DNA from 2 places in the Mesorhizobium sp. L-2-11 genome. Region 2 is predicted to be linked to the other one. Evidence: predicted binding sites of a transcription regulator. Region 2 holds the regulator's gene; the other holds the start of a gene.
What was found. The regulator HrcA, encoded in region 2, represses chaperone genes, less so after heat shock. The targets are predictions, from matches to a motif close to GTTAGCACTCNCNNNNNGNGAGTGCTAAC.

Region 1: groES (co-chaperone GroES) is a predicted target of HrcA. The motif match lies at 1,618-1,646, and genes of this name have one in related genera.

Annotation. Positions count from the first base shown of each region.
Region 1 covers NZ_AP023257.1:4,563,556-4,567,973, forward strand. Annotated here, with positions in the region: gene JG739_RS21870 (bifunctional helix-turn-helix transcriptional regulator/GNAT family N-acetyltransferase) at 380-1,315, opposite strand; gene groES (co-chaperone GroES) at 1,735-2,031, shown strand; gene groL (chaperonin GroEL) at 2,094-3,749, shown strand; gene JG739_RS21885 (TetR/AcrR family transcriptional regulator) at 3,957-4,418, opposite strand, start outside.
Region 2 covers NZ_AP023257.1:687,491-691,908, forward strand. Annotated here, with positions in the region: gene cysK (cysteine synthase A) at 1-724, opposite strand, end outside; gene JG739_RS03250 (LysE family translocator) at 913-1,530, opposite strand; gene JG739_RS03255 (hypothetical protein) at 1,710-1,907, opposite strand; gene hrcA (heat-inducible transcriptional repressor HrcA) at 1,991-3,106, opposite strand; gene rph (ribonuclease PH) at 3,243-3,959, shown strand; gene JG739_RS03270 (VOC family protein) at 3,967-4,377, shown strand; gene rdgB (RdgB/HAM1 family non-canonical purine NTP pyrophosphatase) at 4,377-4,418, shown strand, end outside.

The DNA of each region.
Region 1 (4,418 bases), 2.8 Mb from region 2:
ATGGCCGAGCGAAGCTCGGGATGAGGGGGGCTCGAGCTTGGCACCGACAGCACTCCGTCCAACACCCCTCTTCCGTCTCGGCGCTGCGCGCCGATCCACCTTCTCCCACAAGGGGAGAAGGCAAGACCGCGCTGTTACCGCCACGGTTGTCCAGCACCATCGTCACGCAAATCGCCGACCTTTGAGATTGGCTCCCCCTTCTCCCCTTTGTGGGAGAAGGTGGCCGCGAAGCGGCCGGATGAGGGGTGTTCCAACTTGGCAAAAACCGCACTCCGTCCAGCACCCCTTCCGTCTCTACGCTGCGCGCCGATCCGCCGCCCCGGGGCCAGTCACGGCCTCGCCCGCCCTTCGGGCCCCACAAGGGGAGTAGGAAAGAGCGTTACAACTCCAGGTACCAATTCTGGCCGACCAGATCCTTGCCGAAGGCGTGGTGGCCTTCCTGGTCGGCCAGCTTGAAGCCGGCCGCCTCGTAGATGCGGCGCGCTGAGGTGAGCACGTCGTTGGTCCACAGCGTCAACGTCTTGTAGCCCTTGGCACGGGCAAAGCCGATGCATTCCTCGACCAGCCGCCTGCCGATGCCGAGACCGCGCGCCGACGGTTCGACATAGAGCAGGCGCAGCTTCGCCACCGCGTCCGACTGGCGCACGACGAAGACCGAACCGACGACTTCCCCTTCCCGCTCGGCGATCCAGCTGCGTTCGCATTTCGGATCGCAGGATTTGACGAAAGCGCCGAGGATTTCGGCGACCAGTGCCTCATAAGTTTCGTCCCAGCCATATTCCTGCGCATAAAGCAGGCCCTGGCGATGGATGATCCAGCCGATGTCGCCGACCTGCAAGGGCCGCAGCATGTAGGGGACCTTGGGCTCTGCACTCTCGCCCAGCAGGCGCTGCACAGTCTGCATCGCCTTGACCAGCCTGTCCTGTTCCGGTGCGGAAAGCCGGTCGAGCAGGGTCGCGACCTGATCGTGCGAACCCTGGTTCAGCGGCGCGAACGCCGCCCTTCCCGCCGGCGTCAGCGTAATCGACGAGCGCCGAGCATCGGCTTGCGTCGCCGCGCGCTCGACCAGACCGCGCTCCTCGAACTTTTTCAGCAACCGGCTGAGATAGCCGGGGTCGAGACCGAGATCGCGCGCAAGATCGGTGGCGGTCAGGCCGTCGCGATGCGCCAGTTCATAGAGCACCCGAGCCTCGGTCAGCGAGAAGGGGCTTTTCAGCAGCCCCTCGTCGAGCAGCCCGATCTGGCGGGTGTAGAAGCGGTTGAAACCCCGCACAGCATCGATCCGCTCCCTGCCGGGTTGATGATGAATCGTCATGGCATCCTCCACCAGCGCAAGATCAACCATTTACTTGACTTAGTCAAGTATCCGAAGCAGGGCATTGCCCAGTCCGAGAATGACGCCGACTTGTTGCTTCGCGACGCTTGCCATGCTGATAGACGAGGCGGGGCGACTGGTTCGACGAAGTGCGCGTCCTGCCGGGCGGCTCCCATCCGCTGGCGAAACGATGCGCGCCGGTGGTGCTTACTCTGCCGAGGCGCCAGTACTTCATCGCTGGCCATCGATCGGCTCACTCAGCGCCTTGACTCTCGTCAGCCGCCGGCTTATCTCACCGCCACGTTAGCACTCGCCATTGGTGAGTGCTAAACGTAGGTCCGGCGCCGCCGGGCTTGTAGGTTTGTCCGGCGCCGCCGGACGGAGGAACTGTTCTCACCATTCTCACCGAGGAATAAAAAATGGCAAAGTCGAAGTTCCGCCCGCTTCATGACCGCGTGGTCGTACGCCGGGTTGAATCCGAATCCAAGACTGCCGGCGGGATCATCATCCCCGACACGGCGAAGGAAAAGCCGCAGGAAGGCGAGATCATCGCCGTTGGTTCCGGCGCCCGCGACGAAGCCGGCAAGCTCGTCCCGCTCGACGTCAAGGCAGGCGATCGCATCCTGTTCGGCAAGTGGTCGGGCACCGAAGTCAAGCTCAATGGCGAAGACCTTCTGATCATGAAGGAATCCGACATCATGGGCATCATCGGCTGAATATCGGCCTCACCCTCATTTAAATCTTCGGGCTCAATTCAAGCCCCTGCCAGGAGCTAAAAATGGCTGCCAAAGACGTAAAATTTTCTCGCGATGCCCGTGAGCGCATGCTGCGCGGCGTCAACATCCTCGCCGACGCAGTGAAAGTCACGCTCGGCCCCAAGGGCCGCAACGTCGTCATCGACAAGTCGTTCGGCGCACCGCGTATCACCAAGGACGGCGTCACCGTCGCCAAGGAAATCGAGCTTGAGGACAAGTTCGAGAACATGGGCGCACAGATGGTCCGCGAAGTTGCTTCGAAGACCAACGACATCGCCGGCGACGGCACCACGACCGCGACCGTTCTGGCGCAGTCGATTGTCCAGGAAGGCCACAAGGCGGTTGCCGCCGGCATGAACCCGATGGACCTGAAGCGCGGCATCGACCTCGCGGTTGGCGACGTCGTCGCGACGCTGATCAAGAACGCCAAGAAGATCAAGACCTCGGAAGAGGTTGCCCAGGTCGGCACTATCGCCGGCAATGGCGATGCTTCGGTCGGCTCGATGATCGCCGAAGCGATGCAGAAGGTCGGCAATGAGGGCGTCATCACGGTCGAGGAAGCCAAGACCGCCGAGACCGAACTCGAAGTCGTCGAAGGCATGCAGTTCGACCGCGGCTATCTCTCGCCCTACTTCGTCACCAATGCCGACAAGATGGTTGCGGATCTGGAAGACGCCTACATCCTTCTCCACGAGAAGAAGCTCTCCAACCTGCAGGCCATGCTGCCGATCCTCGAGGCTGTCGTGCAGACCTCGAAGCCGCTGGTCATCATCTCGGAAGACGTCGAAGGCGAGGCCCTGGCCACGCTGGTCGTCAACAAGCTGCGCGGCGGCCTGAAGATCGCCGCCGTCAAGGCGCCGGGCTTCGGTGATCGCCGCAAGGCCATGCTGGAAGACATCGCCATCCTCACCGGTGGCCAGGTCATCTCCGAAGACCTCGGCATCAAGCTCGAGAATGTCGGCCTCAACATGCTCGGCCGCGCCAAGAAGGTGTCGATCTCCAAGGAGAACACCACCATCGTCGACGGCGCCGGCAAGAAGGCCGAGATCCAGGGCCGCGTCGCCCAGATCAAGCAGCAGATCGAGGAGACCACCTCGGACTACGACAAGGAGAAGCTGCAGGAACGTCTCGCCAAGCTGGCGGGCGGCGTTGCCGTCATCCGCGTCGGCGGTGCGACCGAGATCGAAGTCAAGGAAAAGAAGGACCGCGTCGATGACGCCCTCAACGCGACCCGCGCGGCCGTCGAAGAAGGCATCGTTCCCGGCGGCGGCGTCGCACTCCTGCGTGCTTCGCTGACCATCAAGGCTGTCGGCGCCAATTCCGACCAGACCGCTGGCATCGCCATCGTGCGTCGCGCGCTGCAGGCTCCGGCTCGCCAGATCGCCGCCAACGCCGGTGCGGAAGCATCGATCGTTGCCGGCAAGATCCTCGAGAACAAGGGCCCGACCTTCGGCTTCAACGCCCAGACCGGCGAATATGGCGACATGATCGCCATGGGCATCGTCGATCCGGTCAAGGTCGTGCGCACGGCTCTCCAGGACGCGGCCTCGGTCGCCGGCCTGCTGGTCACCACCGAAGCCATGATCGCTGAGGCGCCGAAGAAGGAGTCGGCTGGCGGCGGCATGCCAGGCGGCATGGGCGGCGGCGGCATGGGCGGCATGGGCGGCATGGATTTCTAATCCAGCCCATCAGCTTTCAGCTACGGAAAGGGCGGCCGAGAGGTCGCCCTTTTTGTTTGTCATGCACCACAATCGCCGTGCCAGCTGTGAATCGGCGGGCGAGACTCCTGTACCGTTGTACGCTTTGGTAATAGTTACGGCATGATGGGGTGGACGGCGCCCGACGGCATCCGCACCGGCTTCCATGCGATGAAAGCCACAAAAACGTCAACTCACCGTTACAGCGACCTCTTTGGCCGGCAAAGCACCCTCAATCAGCGCGGCGACCTCATCGGCCACCGCCAGCACCGGGGCGCGGTCGCGGCTGGCGCGCGCGATCACCATCAACCCTTCCAGCGATGATTCGACAAGCAGCGCCAGGGCCCGGGCGCGGCGCTCGGGCACCCCTGCCCTGACGAAGGCCGCCTGCAGCAGGCCTATCCATTGCTCGAAAGCCGAGCGGCACAGTTCGGCGAGTTCCGGCACGTCGGCGGGCCCGTCCAGCACCACGGGTGCGATCGGACAGCCAAGCGTGAACTGGTTGTCCTCCAGCATGCGTGCGACCGACTGGTAAATGTGGTGGACAGCCACCGCCGGATCCTTTTCGGCGGCCAGCTCTTCGCCAAGCCATCGAGTCACCTTGTCAACGCTGTCGCGCGTCACCTCGATGACCAGCTGGTCCTTGCCGCC
Region 2 (4,418 bases):
CGGCGCCGATGCCCTGGATCTTGTGTGGGCCGGGCTGGCCGCCCGACAGCACCGGCGAGGCTTCCGGCTCGACGGCGACGACATGCACGGAGGGCTTACGCTGCTTCAGCACCTGGCCGACCCCGGTGATGGTGCCGCCGGTGCCGATGCCGGCGACGAAGATGTCGACTTCGCCATGAGTGTCGTTCCAGATTTCCTCGGCAGTGGTGCGGCGGTGAATTTCCGGATTGGCGGGATTTTCGAACTGCTGCGGAATGATGGCGTCGGGCAGCGTCGCAGCCAACTCGTCGGCCTTGGCGATGGCGCCTTTCATGCCTTTCGGCCCTTCGGTCAGCACCAGCTCGGCGCCGAGCAGCGCCAGCATCTTGCGGCGTTCGACCGACATGGTTTCCGGCATGGTCAGGATCAGCTTGTAGCCCTTGGCAGCGGCGGCAAAGGCGAGCGCGATGCCGGTGTTGCCCGAGGTCGGCTCGATCAGCGTGGTCCTGCCGGGCGCAATCCTGCCCGATGCCTCCAGCGCCTCGATCATCGAGACACCGATGCGATCCTTGACCGAGCCGATCGGGTTGAAGAATTCGAGCTTGGCCAGCAGATTGGCGACGATACCCTTTTCATTGGCGAATTTGTCGAGCCGCACCAGCGGCGTGTCGCCAATCGTCTCGGTGATCGAATTGTAGATGCGGCCGCGGCCGGGCATGTGCGCGGTGGTGGCGGGCTTGTTCATTGGTTTCGCTCCCAAGAGTTAGGCGGGCAAGAGTCAGACGGGCAAGAGTCAGGCAGCTAAGTCTCGACCAGGCAGGATAAAGCCTTCGGCCGCGCAAGCTAGTCTGCCGTTTGAAAATATCCGAGTGGGTCGAATGCTGAAAACACCCTCGCCCCCCGGGAAAAGCATTCAGCCGAGGCCAAAACTGGCTATTGCCGGGCGGCGATCGCAGCCGCAGCTCCAACCATGAAACCGGCGGCGGTGCGGTTCAGCGCCCTCAGCGCGCTCGGCGACTTCAGGAACCCGCGCGCTTTGGCCGCCAGCGCCAGATAGGGCACCAGCACCATCAGGAGCACGACGAGCGTCAGACCGACGAGGATGCCGTAGTCGGCTAGCGTAATGGTCTTCAGATCGACGATGGTCGGCGTGATGGCGAGATAGAAGATCATTGTCTTCGGATTGCCGAGCGTAACGGCGAGGCCGGCAATAAAGCTCGACACCAGCCCGCCCCTGCCTTTCTTCGCCTGCACGGTTTCGGGCGTGATGCCGCTCGTCCAGAAGCGCCAGCCAAGGAACGCGAGATAGGCGACGCCCAGCCATTTAATCGCCAGGAAGGCCATGCCGAAGGTCTGTGCGACGAGAGCGAGGCCAAGCACCACGGCGGTGAGATAGATGAGATCGCCGAGCATCAGCCCGAAGGACATGGCGAGCGCCGAGCGAAAGCCGGATCCGAGCGCACGCGCAATAAGCGCGGTCAACCCCGGGCCAGGGATGGCGGCGGCGATGCCGAGCGCCGCGCTATAAGCGAGGAATCCGGTGAGGGTCATGGTTTCGGCCTTAGCGCATGAAGACTGAACCTTGTCGCACAAAGGCGGGCAGGCGTGTACTCCCTGAGAGTCGGATTCGATTGCACCACGCCGCCGGCCGGGCGAACTCACCGATCAAGTTCCGCTTTGAGTGGTTCGCCACGGAGAGTTGAAGCAAATCGACCGTTTTGGTCGTCGCCTCAATTTCCGGCCGCGTAGAAATCGTCGTCGAGGCGCTTTTCCAGCGCGACGAGATCGGCCGGCAGCGGCAGGCCCATGGCGCGCATTTCCCTCAGCTTTTCGCGCAGCTGCTCCTGCACTTCATGCTGATCCTCGGGCTGGTTGATCATCTGCTCGAGCAACAGGCTGATCTGAGCCTTGAATGATTCCAGCGCCATTTTTTTCTCCTTGAGGTTGCCTTAAGCGTGTCGCGCTGGAAGGGTTTCGTGCGACGCGCTTCGGTTTTTTTGGGCGACATGCATTATCGCAGCATGCGGGAAATAAGCTGCGCGGTATAGTCGACCATCGGCACGATGCGTGCATAGTTCAGCCGGGTCGGGCCGATGACGCCGAGCGCGCCGATGACGCGGGCGTCCTTGTCGCGATAGGGCGCCACGACCAGCGACGAGCCCGACAGCGAAAACAGCTTGTTTTCCGAGCCGATGAAGATGCGCACCCCGGAGCCTTCCTCGGCGAGGTCGAGAAGCTGGATCAGCCCGTCCTGCGTCTCCAGATCCTCGAACAAATGCCGCAGCAACTCGATGTCGGCCTGGGCGGTGACATTTTCCAGCAGATTGGCGCGGCCGCGCACGATGAGACGCGCAGGCAAGCCGCTCTCGGCGCCTGCCCAAACCGCAAGGCCCTTCTCGACCAATTCCTGCGACAGCGTGTCGAGGGCGGCCTTGGTTTCTTCCTTGATGCGGGCGATCTCGACCCGCGCCTCGGCCAGCGTGCGACCGCGGATATGGGCGTTGAGGAAATTCGAGGCTTCGTGCAGTTGCGAGACAGTGATGCCGGCAGGCAGGTCGACAACACGGTTTTCGACATCGCCGTTCTGCGACACAAGCACGGCCAGCGCCTTGTTCGGTTCGAGCTGGATGAATTCGATATGCTTGAGCGCCACCTCGTTCTTGGCGGCAAGCACGAGGCCGGCGCCGCGCGACATGCCGGACAGCATCTGGCTGGCCTCGGTGAGCATGTGCTCCAGCGTCGCACCAGAGCCGGAGGCGCGCACCTGCGCCTCGATGGCGCGGCGCTCCTCGTCGGAGAGATCGCCAAGCTCCATAAAGGCATCAACGAAGAAGCGCAGGCCGGCCTGGGTCGGCAATCGGCCGGCTGAGATATGCGGCGCGTAGATCAGGCCGAGATGCTCGAGATCGCTCATCACATTGCGGATGGTGGCCGGCGAAAGCGAAGACGGCAGGATACGCGACAGGCTGCGCGAGCCGACCGGCTCGCCGTCCTTCAGATAGGAATCGACAATGCGCCGAAAGATATCGCGCGAGCGCATGTCGAGTGATTGAAGGGCGGGCGATTGAAGCGCGGGTGACTGGAGCGCTGCCGCCGATTGGGAACTGGGATCGACTGCCTTGGTCATTTCGAGCCAAATACCTCCGGCCCAAAGATATAGACTTCGGCCGCGCCCGCGCAACTGGTCCATTTTCCTTTGCGCCTCTCGTCGCGTGCGGCTACAAGCCGGCCACGAATCCTAAAATGACAGGAAAGAAGCCTGAATGCGCCCTTCCAAACGCCAATTCGACGAAATGCGCGCCATCTCCTTTGAGCGCGGCGTCTCCAAGCACGCGGAAGGCTCGTGCCTGGTGAAGTTCGGCGACACCCACGTGCTTTGCACCGCCAGCCTCGAGGAAAAGGTGCCGGGCTGGATGCGCAATTCCGGCAAGGGCTGGGTGACGGCGGAATACGGCATGCTGCCGCGCTCGACCGGAGAGCGCATGCGCCGCGAGGCTTCGGCCGGCAAGCAAGGCGGCCGCACACTGGAAATCCAGAGGCTGATCGGCCGTTCGCTGCGTGCAGTGGTCGATCTGCAGGCGCTGGGTGAGCAGCAGATCACCGTCGACTGCGACGTGATCCAGGCCGATGGCGGCACGCGCACCGCCTCGATCACCGGCGGCTGGGTGGCGCTTTACGACTGCCTGCGCTGGATGGAAGCCCGGCAGATGGCCAGTGTCGCCAAGGTGCTGAAGGACCATGTCGCGGCTGTCTCCTGCGGCATCCACGACGGCCAGCCTGTCATCGACCTCGACTATCTCGAGGATTCATCGGCCGGCACCGACGCCAATTTCGTCATGACCGGCAAGGGCGGCATCGTCGAGATACAAGGCACGGCCGAGGGCGAGCCTTTCTCGGAAGAGCAATTTGCGGCGCTGATGGATTTGGCCAAGAAAGGTATTACGCGACTGGTCAGCCTGCAGCAGATGGCTGTAGCTTAACCCGGTCATGACCCCCTCCGCTATCCTCGAATCAGCGCTGTACGTCACCGACCTCGATGTTGCGGAAAAATTCTACACCGATGTGCTTGGGCTCGATCTGCTGGGCAAGGTCGACGGCAGGCATCTTTTCTTCCGTTGCGGGGACGGCGTGCTGCTTATCTTCAACGCCGAGGCGACCAAGGTGCCGCCGGCGCCCGATGCCAGGCTGAAAGTGCCGCCGCACGGCACGGTCGGCGACGGCCATCTCTGCTTTGCGGCGAGCGCGGACGAGATCGTGCGCTGGAGAGCGCATCTTGAGCGCAAGAAAATCGCCATCGAAAGCGAGTTCGAATGGCCGCAGGGTGGCCGCTCGATCTATATTCGCGACCCCTCCGGCAATTCGATCGAATTCGCAGAACCAAGAATCTGGGGCATCTGATGCATTCGCTTGATGGACATGAGATCGTTGTCGCCAGCCAC